DNA from 4 places in the Arthrobacter sp. NPDC093125 genome. Region 1 is predicted to be linked to each of the others. Evidence: riboswitches for the same ligand, from Rfam matches in the RefSeq annotation. Region 1 holds a riboswitch; each other region holds the start of a gene.
The links. A riboswitch is a leader RNA that binds a small molecule or an ion and turns the genes downstream of it on or off. The one in region 1 is predicted to bind thiamine pyrophosphate.
Positions count from the first base shown of each region.

Region 2: linked by a shared signal. The riboswitch ahead of thiD (bifunctional hydroxymethylpyrimidine kinase/phosphomethylpyrimidine kinase) and the one ahead of thiC (phosphomethylpyrimidine synthase ThiC) in region 1 are both predicted to bind thiamine pyrophosphate.
Region 3: linked by a shared signal. The riboswitch ahead of thiO (glycine oxidase ThiO) and the one ahead of thiC (phosphomethylpyrimidine synthase ThiC) in region 1 are both predicted to bind thiamine pyrophosphate.
Region 4: linked by a shared signal. The riboswitch ahead of ACIP9X_RS15120 (ECF transporter S component) and the one ahead of thiC (phosphomethylpyrimidine synthase ThiC) in region 1 are both predicted to bind thiamine pyrophosphate.

Region 1 is NZ_JBIVOQ010000002.1:18,468-21,591, forward strand. Features, by position in the region: gene ACIP9X_RS04590 (VOC family protein) at 93-968, opposite strand; gene ACIP9X_RS04595 (amidohydrolase family protein) at 1,048-2,130, opposite strand; TPP riboswitch at 2,170-2,277, shown strand; gene thiC (phosphomethylpyrimidine synthase ThiC) at 2,272-3,124, shown strand, end outside.
Region 2 is NZ_JBIVOQ010000005.1:64,454-67,577, reverse strand. Features, by position in the region: gene thiD (bifunctional hydroxymethylpyrimidine kinase/phosphomethylpyrimidine kinase) at 1-1,194, opposite strand, end outside; TPP riboswitch at 1,241-1,338, opposite strand; gene ACIP9X_RS11920 (Rne/Rng family ribonuclease) at 1,514-3,124, opposite strand, start outside.
Region 3 is NZ_JBIVOQ010000002.1:371,292-374,415, reverse strand. Features, by position in the region: gene ACIP9X_RS06200 (hypothetical protein) at 1-710, shown strand, start outside; gene thiE (thiamine phosphate synthase) at 745-1,473, opposite strand; TPP riboswitch at 1,501-1,622, shown strand; gene thiO (glycine oxidase ThiO) at 1,614-2,951, shown strand; gene thiS (sulfur carrier protein ThiS) at 2,948-3,124, shown strand, end outside.
Region 4 is NZ_JBIVOQ010000008.1:34,286-37,409, forward strand. Features, by position in the region: gene ACIP9X_RS15105 (peptidoglycan DD-metalloendopeptidase family protein) at 1-99, shown strand, start outside; gene ACIP9X_RS15110 (DUF4235 domain-containing protein) at 214-477, opposite strand; gene ACIP9X_RS15115 (heme-degrading domain-containing protein) at 514-1,059, opposite strand; TPP riboswitch at 1,159-1,300, shown strand; gene ACIP9X_RS15120 (ECF transporter S component) at 1,371-1,991, shown strand; gene ACIP9X_RS15125 (ABC transporter ATP-binding protein) at 1,991-3,124, shown strand, end outside.

The DNA.
Region 1 (3,124 bases):
TAACCCACAGCCGCGCCGCGGACTGAGCGGATGACGACAGTCCGGGGACGCGCCCACCAGGAGCGGCCAGCCTGCTGGCCGGAGGGAAGCGCTCAGCGGACGGCGACGCGGATGCGGTTGCGCCAGGGGTCCTCGAACCGAAGTTCCGCTCCGGTGTGGTGCGCAGCGACTCCGGCGACGCTCAGCCGGTCAGCGAGCGCACCGACGTCGTCCCCGGCCGGAACCTCAATGAGCACTTCACCCAGTCCGAGGGTGTCGCGGCGCGGCCCGGCGCCCCGGCTGTTCCAGACGTTCATGGCCATGTGGTGGTGGTAGCCGCCGGCCGAGACGAACAGGGCCTGGCCGTGCCAGCCTGCTGTCTTTTCGAATCCGAGCGTCCCGACGTAGAAGTCGTGGGCCGTCTGGACGTCGCCCACCTGCAGGTGCACGTGGCCCACTCCGGCCTCTGTGCCGCGCTGGCCTTGCACCGCACTCTCGGTCAGGTGCTCCTGCAGGTACTGCTGCGGGGGCAGCGCGAGGCTGTCCATGACCACATTCTTCCCGTCCCAGGACCACGCTTCGCGGGGGCGGTCCCAGTAAAGCTCGATGCCGTTGCCTTCAGGGTCGCTGAAGTAGAAAGCTTCGCTGACCAGGTGGTCGGCGCTACCGGCGAAGAGCTGCGGATCGTACTGCGCCGCGGTGGCGATGGTGGCTGCGAGTGCGGCCTGGTTGTCAAAGAGAAGCGCAGTGTGGAAGAGGCCGGCTTCACCCCGTCCCGGGACGCTCAGCCCCGGCGCGGGTGCGAGATGCACCAGGGGCGTGTTGAGCCGGCCGAGGTAGACGCCGCCGTCCTGCTCGGCCACAACGTCAAGCCCGAGTGCCCGCTGGTAGTAGTCGGCCATGAGTTTCATGTCCCCGACCTTGAGCATGACGGTGCCCATGGTGAGGTCGGCTGGAAGAAGGTCCTGGCTGCTGGCTGCTGGTGTCATGTGAATACTCCCGGACTCACTGGCCACCGGATTTCGATGGTCCCTACACCTCTAAATTACTTGAAGCTTCAATTTATTCCTAATGGACGACTCTTCCGCGCAGAACCACCGCCCGCAACTCCCTGATGGTTCCGGGAACGTCCCGCGGATCATGCCGGCACACGACAACATCCGCGCTGGCACCCTCGGCGACACCGCCGGTCCGCAGCCACCGGCGCGCCGCCCAGCAGGCGGCATCCAGGGCAGCGGCGGAGGGAAGGCCGGCACCGTGCAGTGCCAGGATTTCGTCCGCGATCCTGCCGTGCCGGATCACACTGCCCGCGTCCGTTCCGGCGAAGATCTGCACGCCGGCCTCGTACGCCTCCCGCACCCGTTCGTTGCGGCGTTCCCACAGCGCCCGCATGTGGGCGGCGTAGCGCGGAAACTTTGACTCCGCCTGCGCGGCGATGTCCGGGAAGGTGGCGATGTTGATCAGCGTCGGCACGATCGGCACACCCTGCTCCACGAACCGGGGAATGTGACGCGGCAGCAGTCCCGTGGCGTGTTCGATGCAGTCAATGCCGGCGTCCAGCATGTCGTCCAGGGTGTCCTCGCCGAAGCAGTGCGCCGTGACTCTCGCCCCTTCATCATGAGCGGCGCGGACAGCGTCCCGGACAGTCCCTGCGGGAAAGGACGGTGCAAGGTCGCCGATGCCGCGGTCAATCCAGTCCCCCACGAGTTTGACCCAGCCGTCGCCGGAACGTGCCTGCTTCCGCACCGCCTCAACAAGGCCTTCCGGCTCAACCTCCACAGCGAAGTTCCTCAGGTACCGGCGGGCGCGCGCAATGTGCCGCCCGGCCCGGATGATCCGCGGCGCTTCCGGGGTTTGCTGCAGCCACCGGGTGTCGCTCACCACGCCGGCGTCGCGCACCAGCAACGTGCCGGCGTCCCGGTCGGCCATCACCTGCGCGTAGGCAATCTCGTCATCCACCGCCCCTGCAGGCCCAAGCCCGATGTGGCAATGCGCGTCCACGAAACCAGGCAGCACCCACCCGTCCAGGACCACGTCCGGGCTGCGGTGCGGCCGGTGGAAGGTCAGATTGCCGTCCACGGCCCAGAGCCCGGTCCGTTCCTGGTCCGGGCCGGTGAGCACGGTCCCGGTGAATTCGATGATGTGCGACACGGCTCCAGCCTAATCCTGCGGCCCATGTGGTAGCTTCGTTTACGACCACACGGGTGCCCCTGCAGGGGCTGAGATCGGGCTGACGCAGCCTGCGACCGTTGAACCTGTCCGGGTAATGCCGGCGAAGGAAGTGAGCCTTAAATGAGCACCCAGAAAACACAGCTGATCCCTGCCCAAAACAAGCCTGCCAAAAATAGCCCTGCCCAAGATGAAGCGAAGGATGAAGCCGTCCCCGTTACACAGTCGCTGAAGTCACACTCCCTGGCCTACATCGAGGGGGACGGCCTGCGCGTTCCGGTAACGGAAATCGCCCTGGAGCCGTCGCCCAGCGGGGAGCGGAACGAGCCCTTCCGGGTCTACCGGACGGCAGGCCCGGGCAGCGATCCCGTGGTGGGCCTCGCCCCGTTCCGCTCGGAATGGATTGAAGCCCGCGGCGACACCGAGCCCTACAGCGGCCGGGAACGGAACCTGCTCGACGACGGCCGGTCGGCCGTGCGCCGCGGCGCCGCCTCCGCGGAGTGGAAGGGAGCACAGCCGGTGCCCCGCCGCGCCGTCGGCGGTAAGACGGTGACGCAGATGCACTACGCCCGGCAGGGCATTATCACCCCGGAGATGCGCTTCGTGGCGCTGCGCGAGAACTGCGACGTCGAACTGGTGCGCAGCGAGCTGGCGGCCGGCCGGGCTATCATCCCCAACAACATCAACCACCCCGAGTCCGAGCCGATGATTATCGGCAAGGCCTTCCTGGTGAAGATCAACGCCAACATCGGCAACTCGGCGGTGACGAGCTCCATCGCTGAAGAGGTGGACAAGCTGCAGTGGGCCACCCAATGGGGCGCGGACACGGTCATGGACCTCTCCACGGGCGACGACATCCACACCACCCGCGAGTGGCTGATCCGGAATTCCCCTGTCCCGATCGGCACGGTTCCGATCTACCAGGCACTGGAAAAGGTCAACGGCGAAGCCAACGCCCTGACCTGGGACATCTTCC
Region 2 (3,124 bases), on a different contig from region 1:
CGGACCAAGGTCGCCAGGGACTGTACGGGTGCTGAGCCAATTTCGGTGCAGTTCGGACTCGACCTCGAGGCACTGCTGGGAGGAACGCGCCCAGAACAGCTGCTCCGCTTCGGTGGGGGCGAGGGCACTGGCCCTGGCGAGGACCCGCGAATAACCGTTGAGGTAGATGGCATCCTGCGCGAGGTAGTAGGCAAACTGGTTTTCCGGAAGGGTCCCCTCCGACAGCCCGCGGATGAAATCCAGACCGTAAATCGCCGTCAGGTCTGCGGCGGACTCTGCCTGGAGCAGCGCGGCGAAGCTGCCATCGGCCGTGCGGTCCGCCGGCGGCAGATGGTGGAAGTGGTGGATCGGGCCGTTGCCGTGGCCAACCTCGAGCTGTTCAGAGGCGCGCAGGGCGCCTTCCAGCCAGGGCTTGACGGTTCGGAGGGCCTGTTCCCAGTCCCCCAGCCGGGCCTGCACGGTCGCCATCGCTGCGGACAGCGAGCACCCAGTGCCGTGGCTGTTGCGGGTGCCTACGCGCTGCCCCTCAACCACCACAACATCCGCCGACAATGCCCCGCCTGGGTTCACCAGGGCATCCGGGCACTCAGCGTCCTCGAGGTGGCCGCCTTTAACGAGGACAGTCGCCCCGGTTTCGGCCGAAAGCCGTTTTCCCTGTTCCAGGGCCTCGGACCAGGTGGCCGCTTCCTGTTCACCCAGCAGCATGCTCAGTTCGGCAAGGTTAGGGGTGATGAGGTCCGCGAGGGGCAGCAGCGCCCGCAGTGCCCCCTCGGCGGATTCCTGCAGGAGGCGGTCTCCGCTCGTGGCAACCATGACGGGATCCAGAACAACGACGCCGGGACGCACCTTCTCGAGCCAGCTCCGGACCGCGGTGATCACCTCCGCGTCACCCAGCATGCCGATCTTCACCGCGTCCACGGCGATGTCGTCGCTGACCGCCGCGAGCTGCGCGGCGATGAAGTCAGCCGGCGGCACGTGGACGCCGCTGACTCCCCGGGTGTTTTGTGCTGTCAGCGCGGTGATGGCGGCCATCCCGTAGCCTCCGTGGGCTGCAATACTTTTCAGGTCGGCCTGGATGCCGGCGCCGCCGGAAGGATCTGATCCGGCGATGGCCAGGACCCGGGGAACTCGCCGGGTGGCGGACGGAACGTGGACGGGAGCCGCTTCTCCGCTGATGTCTGCACCAAAAGACATCGTGGCGATCGAAAGCGGGGCAGCTGTCAGGGGCAGGGCAGATGTTGCAGACAAAGAAAGACATCCCTTCGCCGGTACTAACCGGTCAGGTTCAACGGGTTTGGATCTCAGCCGGCTCCGTGCTCGGCACCCCGTGTCAGTCCCCCAGCCTAGCCGGTCCCTCCGTCCGCGGCGCTGCGTGTCGGTTTGCGACCGTCAGTCCTTAGCAGCGGGCGGTTAAACCAGCGGGCCGGCGCTGCTGTTGCAGCACCGGCCCGCTCTTTCTGGAAAGCCGCCGGAGGAGCGGCAGCCGGGAACTGAGTCCCGTCTGAATGCCCCTCTACAGCTCGGAAGCGGGTACGCCTACGCCCAGAATGATGGGTTCATCCGCAACCTGGGGAGCCGCGGGCTTGTCCGGCGCCGGGGCTTTGGCCTCGTGCGAGTGGCCGGCAGCGGCCACGGGCACAGCCTCGTGGTGCTCTACGGACGTCTCGTTAGCGGCACCTTGCGCCCGGCTGGCACTGCGGTTGCGGCGCGGACGGCGGGTCCGGACGGCCACGTCTGAATGGTCAGCGAACCGGTCCCTGTCGCTGTCAATGGATGCCTGCGTTGCAGCAGATGCCGGGGCTGGCAGGTCGGCGGCCTTCCCAGGCTCAGCTGTCTTTGAAGGCTCGGCCGCCTTGGGCGACTCGTCCGTCGTCGGACGCTCGGCCGCCTTTGAGCCTTCCGGTGCCGGCTCGCCGAGGTGCGCAAAGGCTTCCTCGAGCCGGTCAAGGGTCAGCGCAGGCTTCACGGCCGGAGGCTCGGTGTGCTCCACGAAGGGAAGCACTACCTTCTCCCCGCCGAAGGTGAGCACGGCGCCGGGCCGGCCCGAAACACTTTCCGTCTCGGGGCTGCGGTGTACCGCCGGGCTCTCCGGAGCGGGCGCCGACGCGGCAGGAACCGGGCGCTGCTCACCGGAAGCTGCCTGGTGGGCCGCGTCCTCATGGAGGTGCGCGGCGTGCGCAGCCGCCGCGATGTTGGCAAGTGCCGCCCGCGTTGCCTCGGCCTTGGCGTGCCGCTCCGCTTCGCTGGGCTCGTGGTGCACGGCGGCCGGTGCGGCGGGACCCGTCTCAGCCGGTCCCTGTCCGCCCTTGCCGCGGCGCCGGCTCTTGCGCTCGGTGCGCACAGCAGGCTGGTGCTCGCTGCGCGGAACGTGGTGTTCAGCTGCCACGACATTGGCGCGGCGGTGCTCGACGGGCTCGTCATGGGTGACAACACCGCGGCCTGCACAGACCTCGCACTGCTCGCCAAAGACTTCCAGCAGGCCGGTGCCCATGCGCTTGCGGGTCATCTGCACGAGGCCCAGCGAGGTCACCTCGGCCACCTGGTGCTTGGTCCGGTCGCGGCCCAGGCACTCCACCATGCGGCGCAGCACGAGGTCACGGTTCGACTCCAGGACCATGTCGATGAAGTCGATCACGATGATGCCGCCGATGTCCCGCAGTCGCAGCTGCCGGACGACTTCCTCAGCCGCTTCCAGGTTGTTCTTGGTGACGGTTTCCTCGAGGTTGCCGCCGCTGCCGGTGAACTTTCCGGTGTTGACGTCCACCACGGTCATGGCTTCGGTGCGGTCGATCACCAGGGATCCGCCTGAGGGCAGGAACACCTTGCGCTCCAGCGCCTTGTGGATCTGCTCGTCGATCCGCCAGGCAGCGAAGATGTCCTGGTCCTTGGTCCACTTTTCAAGCCGGCCGACGAGGTCCGGGGCAACGTAGGTGACGTAGGCCTCGATGGTGTCCCACGCTTCATCGCCGGAGACGATCAGCTTGGAGAAGTCCTCGTTGAAGACGTCACGGACCACCTTGATGGTCAGGTCGGGTTCGCCATAGAGCAGCTCGGGGGCGAGGACCTTGGTGGACGTCGACTGGCTTTCGATGCCTTCCCACTGCGCCCGGAGGCGGTTGATGTC
Region 3 (3,124 bases), 350 kb from region 1:
TGCTGTCACCCCTTGAGGCGACGCGGGTCCGCGTGTACCCGTGGCTACTGCACGTGCCACACGTGCTGGTGGCCGAGCACGGGCACCAGCACCACGCGCTGCACCGGATGCCCGAGTTGCTCCGCACGGCGGTCAGCGGCACTGACCAGCTGGACTTGCCACCGCTCGCCGCCTGGAATGCCCATCGGTCGGGGTCACTCCTGAGTCGTACAGTGGCCGTTGCCCGTGCCTGCCTGGCGTCCGAGCGGGCGGAACGCCGCATCCGGAAGCTCGAGTACGACGAGTTGTTGCAGGCGGAGTCACTGCGGCTCGCGTTCGACGAGGTGACCCTTCGGGAGCTGGCGCGCCTGTCCCGATTCCGGACAGTGACGGCGGTCCCGGTCACCGCGACCCGCATGGTGCTTACGGCCGCGGGCCGCAGCGTCGCAGGCGAGGTGGCTCCTGCCTCAGCGGCCCGGTTCGCACGCACCCTCGAGGCGCACGGTTCAGGGGTGGACTGGTACGTCACGGGCCACACCCACCGGGCCCTCGAGTCGGCGCTCGGGTCGTGCCCAACGCGGTACGTCAACACCGGCACGTGGTCTTCGGACGTCCGCGGTCGTGGACCTGACCAGTCGGACCGTCGGGCGTTTCCGTACGCCGTGGTCGACGTCGCCCGCGACGGCGCCACCAGCGGCGGGCTGCGGTACTGGCGTCCGGACGGTGGCTGAGCAGCACCGGTGTCAGCCCACTGCGTGTAACGGGCTAAGCCTTAGCGGCGCCCGAGGCCCTGCCTGCCGCTCCCATGGCACCGGCGGTTCCAGCGTCCAGGACGGCAAGGAGTTCCGCCGCGGCAGCCGCCGGGTCCGGAGCCTCGGTGATGGCCCGGACTACTACGATGCGCTCCGCGCCCGCCGCCGCCACCTGTTCCACGTTGCTGAGATCGATCCCGCCGATGGCGAACCATGGAAGACGCCGGCCGCTTTCCCCGTCGGCATTGCGGACAGCCTTGGCGGCGTAGCGGACCAGATCAAGTCCGACGGCGGCCCTCCCGGGTTTGGTCGGGGTGGCCCACACCGGGCCGGCGCAGAAGTAGTTCAGGCCTTCCGGTGCCTGTGCGGCGGCGATGGCGGCATCGACCTGGTCGGGGGAGTGCGTGGAGAGGCCGATGGCCGGAGAACCGGGCAGGACCTGCCGGGCCGAGCGCAGCGGCAGGTCCTTCTGTCCGATGTGAAACACGGGAGCTCCGGCCAGGGCGGCGATGTCAGCCCGGTCGTTGACGGCCCAGAGCCGGCCATGCCGTCCGGCGGCCTCGCGGAGAACTTCGAGGAGCTCCAGCTCTTCGGCCGCCTCGATGGTCTTGTCCCTGAGTTGGATGATGTCCACGCCGCCGGAAAAGGCGGCGTCAATGAAGTCGGCGAAGTCGCCGCGCTCCTTGCGGGCATCCGTGCAGAGGTACAGGCGGGCGGATTCGGGGAGTTCGTGCGCGGTCATGGCAACCAGCCTAGTTCCTCTAAACTGGGTCCGTACCGCGGGAGCCCGCTGCAGCTGTCATAAACGGCGCAGGGCTGAGAGGGCGTCAGAGCCGACCGCTTGACCTGATCCGGTTAGTACCGGCGTAGGGAAGGAATTCCATGAAACCTGGAATTGGCGGCACATCCGCCACCGACAGGACATCCGCCACTGACAGCTTTTCTGTCATTGATCCTCTGCACGCTGACGTCGCCGTCATTGGCGGCGGTGTAATCGGCCACGGGATCGCCTGGGAGGCCAAGCGCTCAGGACGCTCGGTGGTCCTCATCGACAAGGCGCCCGGGACCGGTGCCAGCTGGGCCGCCGCGGGCATGCTCGCCCCGGTGAGCGAACTGCATTACCAGGAGGAGGAGCTCCTGGAGCTCATGCTCGAGTCCTCCGCTCTGTGGCCCGGCTTCGCAGAGTCGCTCAATGCTGCGCAGCAGGACACCGGCTACCTTGCCTCCCCAACCATCGCGGTCGGCGCCGACCAGGCTGACCGCCGTACCCTGATGGACCTTCGCGAGGTTCAGCAGGCGCACGGCCTCGTCGTCGAACCGCTGACCATCCGCGCTGCCCGACTGCGTGAGCCGCTGCTGAGCCCAGGAATTTCCTGTGCCCTGGAGATCCCGGCCGACCACCAGGTCGATCCGCGCAAACTCGTGAAGAGCATAGCGGCTGCGCTGTCCCGCCACGATCCCCGTGAGCGGACTGCCGTGGCCGGTGCGGACAGTGGCTATGCGGTGCGGGACAACGCCGCCGCACTGTTGTGGGACGACGGGCGGGTCAGCGGTGTCCGGCTGGCCGGCGGCGCCACGGTGCTGGCCGCGGAAACCGTGGTGGCAAACGGCCTCGCGGCTGCCACCCTGGACGGACTGCCGGAGGACCTGCACCTTCCCCTTCGCCCGGTCTACGGCGACATTCTCAGGCTCCGGGTCCCGGACCGGCTCCGTCCGCTGCTTACGGCTACTGTGCGCGGCATTGTCCGCGGAGTTCCGGTCTACATCGTTCCGCGGCAGGACGGCACAGTGGTCATTGGCGCCACCCAGCGCGAAGACGGGCAGGCCGTTCCCAGCGCGGGCGGGGTCTACCAGCTGCTCAGGGACGCGCAGACCCTCGTGCCGGCGGTCGCCGAGCTGGAACTGCTCGAGGCGACCGCCAGGGCGCGGCCGGGCACGCCGGACAACGCGCCGCTGCTGGGCCGGGTCCAAACGGCAAAAGGCTGCGAATCCGGAGCAGCAGGCAGCATGTCCGCAGCACCTGTGCCGGGACTCATCATTGCTACCGGCTTTTTCCGGCACGGGGTCCTCCTGACGCCTGCCGCGGCCGTCATCTGCCGTGAGCTGATGGACGGTGTGGAGGACAGCCGCTGGGGCGCCTTCCGTCCCGGACGGTTCCCGGTTGAGCAGCCAGCCGCCTCAAACCCAGTCATATTTGACCAGAACAAGGAATCAGCATGAACATCACATTGAACGGCAAACCCCACGCTGTGGGGGCAGAAGCCTCCGTGACCACGCTCGTCAGCCAGATCACAGGGCGGGAACTTGTCCCCAGCGGGCAGGCCGCCGACGGCCAGCGGCTGGGTGTGGCCGTGGCGCGCAATTCGGAGGTGGTGCCCCGCAGCCAGTGGCAC
Region 4 (3,124 bases), on a different contig from region 1:
GCCCGGCACGTGCAGCAGAAGCCCGCAACGGAACCGGACACGGCAGCTACAGCCGCGCCGACTGCTCCGGAGGCTCCGGCGGCCGGTACCAACGGCTAGAGCGGCGGTTGCTCGAGCGACGGTGGGCAGGCCACCGGTGCCTGGACCGACTGCTGGCCAGGCAACGTGTATTAGCGCGCGTTGCCTGGATCAGAGGGCTTGGAACAACGGTGCCTAGACGATGTCCTGGGTCTTGGCGAAGCGGGTGATGGCGCGCTGCGTCCCGCGGTTGGTCAGAACCTGGATGACGGCGCTTACCGAGGCTGAAACCAAGGCGAAGGTCAGGGCTGAGCGCAGTGTCGTTGGAACGTCGTCCTTGTCGCCCTTGGGGGGCTTGCGGCCCGTGGTTTTTTCCCAGATGGCGTCCACGGCCTTGGTGCCGGCGAACCCGGCGAGCAGGCTAATGCCGGTGCCAAGCAGCTTGATGAAAAAACTCATTCCGAAACCCCTTGCAACGTGACTACTAGTTCGTCCTTAGCCTAGCCGCATGGACCCGAGGATTTCCCGCAGGGCCCGCACCACCAGGTCGTGGTCCGCTTTCTGCGGCAGCCCCGAGACCGTCACGGTGGCCACGGCCCCCACGCCCTGCACGTAGACAGGGAACGAGCCGCCATGGGCGGCGTACGTGGACTGGTCGAACCACGCGTTGTCCTCAATGCGGCCGCCGCCCAGCCGGCCCCGAAGGCCAACCAGCAGGGAGGGTTCCTCATAGCGGGCTGCGGCACGCCGCTTGGCCTTGACCCAGTGCCCGTTGTCCGGGGTGGCGCCATCCAGCGCAACGTGAAAGAGCACCTGCTCGCCCCTGGAGATGTCGATGGCGATAGGCAGGCGGCCGTCCTTGCCAAGCTCAACCAGCAGGAGGCCCAGGTTGAGGGCGTCGTCCCTGCTGAAACGCGGGAATTGGAGTTCCGAGATCTCTGACTCAATGTCCGCAATCAGGGACTCGAGTGCTCCCGCCGGCTGTTCGGCGGGGGAGTCAGGGTCAAAAAGGGCTGGGGTTCCGGAGTCCTCTGGGGTCATTGCCCCAATGTACTCCGCCCTACTTCCCGGATTGTGACTCCGGCGCCGGGCTGAAGGCGGATCGCCGGTGTAAACTGGACCAGCCCACCAAGGGCATATTCATTACGACAGGGGAGCGCCGCCGTCGGGCATCACTGGCATTGCCAGGACGTCGCGGGTGGGCGCTGAGAGTGCGGACAACCGCAGACCCTCGAACCTGATCCGGCTAGTACCGGCGCAAGGGAGTCGAGTTCTCAAAGTGTCCGGCAGCAGGCACCCCAAAGCCAGCAGCCGGGGAGCGCTTTCCCCTCCTGATCCTCAGGAGGACCATCATGACAACAGCAACAGTTAAAAAGTCCGGCTACAACTGGCGCGTCGCCGACATCGTGGTGGCGGCGCTGATCGCCGTCGCCGGAGGTGTGATCTTTTGGGCCTGGTCCCAGGGCGCCAACCTTATCTCCGCACCGCTAAACGCGGTCTACCCGCCGCTGACCGGCCTCTACGCCGGCGGCTGGATGATCCCGGCGGTGCTGGGCATGCTCATCATCCGCAAGCCCGGTGCCGCGCTGTTCTGCGAAACGGTGGCAGCCACGGGCGAGCTGATCATGGGCTCGCAGTACGGCACCACGGTGCTGATCTCCGGCCTGCTGCAGGGCCTGGGTGCGGAGTTGGTGTTCGCCGCGTTCCGGTACAAGAAGTTCAACCTGCCCGTCTCGCTGCTGGCGGGTGCCGGCGCCGGGCTGTTCTGCGGCCTGAACGACTCGTTCGCTCCGTGGGGCTGGAACATCGCCTACGCCGCCGGGGACAAGCTGGCCTACATCATCTTCACCGCCGTTTCCGGTGCCATCATCGCCGGTGCGCTGTCCTGGATCGCCACCCGCGGCCTGGCCAGGACCGGCGTGCTGAGCTCCTTCGCGTCCCGGAAGGCAGCCACGGAGCCCGTCTTCAACTGATGCCCGCACACCACGACGCCGGCGTCCGCCCGGCCGCGGTCACCGCCCGCGGCTGGGGCTGGCGCCACGCCGGACGCACCAGGCCTGCAGTCAATGCCCTCGATCTGGACATCCGGCCGGGGGAACGGGTGCTGCTGCTGGGACCCTCCGGGGCCGGCAAATCCACCCTGCTCCATGCGCTTGCCGGGGTGCTTGGCGACAGCACACCGGACGACGGCGGCACGGCGGAGAGCGACGACGCGGACGAAAGCGGCAGCCTCCTGGTCGACGGCGAACCGCCCCGGGCCCAGCGCGGCCGTGCCGGCCTCATGCAGCAGGACCCGGAGACGCAGGTGGTCCTTTCCCGCCTCGGCGATGACGTCGCCTTCGGCGCCGAAAACCTCTCGGTGCCCCGCGACGACATCTGGTCCCGCGTGCACGAGGCGCTGGACGACGTCGGACTAGGGCACTTTCCGCTGGACCATCCGACATCGGCTCTGTCCGGCGGGCAGAAACAGCGCCTTGCGCTGGCCGGCATCCTGGCGATGCGCCCCGGTCTCATTCTGCTGGACGAGCCCACGGCCAACCTTGACCCCGCCGGTGTCCTTGAGGTCCGCGACGCCGTTGCCCGCTGCGTCGACAAGACCGGCGCGACGCTGGTGGTCGTCGAGCACCGGGTTGCCGTGTGGAAAGACCTCGTGGACCGGATCGTAGTGCTGCAGCCGGGCAGCGACACTCAGCCGGCGGTGCTGATCGACGGCCCCCCGGAGCAGGTGCTGGAGCAGGCCCGCACCATGCTGATCCGCGCCGGCGTCTGGGTTCCCGGTTACGTTCCGCCCACCCGCCAACGTACGCTGGCCGGGCGCGCCGGCACCGAAGGGAGACGCACGCACGGGGGGCTGGTGCCGGGCCAGTTGCTGCTCGCCGCTGAGCGCCTCGGCGTCTCGCGGGAACGCCCCCGCCGCCGGGGCTTCAAATCCATTCCGCCCGTTCCGGTGCAACGCGACGTCACCGCACAGGTCCGCGCGGGGGAAGCCCTCACCATCACCGGTCCCAACGGAGCCGGCAAGTCGACGTTCGCCTTGACGCTTGCCGGGCTGATTCCGCCTGTCGAGGGCAAGGTTTCCGCCACTGTGGAGCTAAGCCGCGGAGCC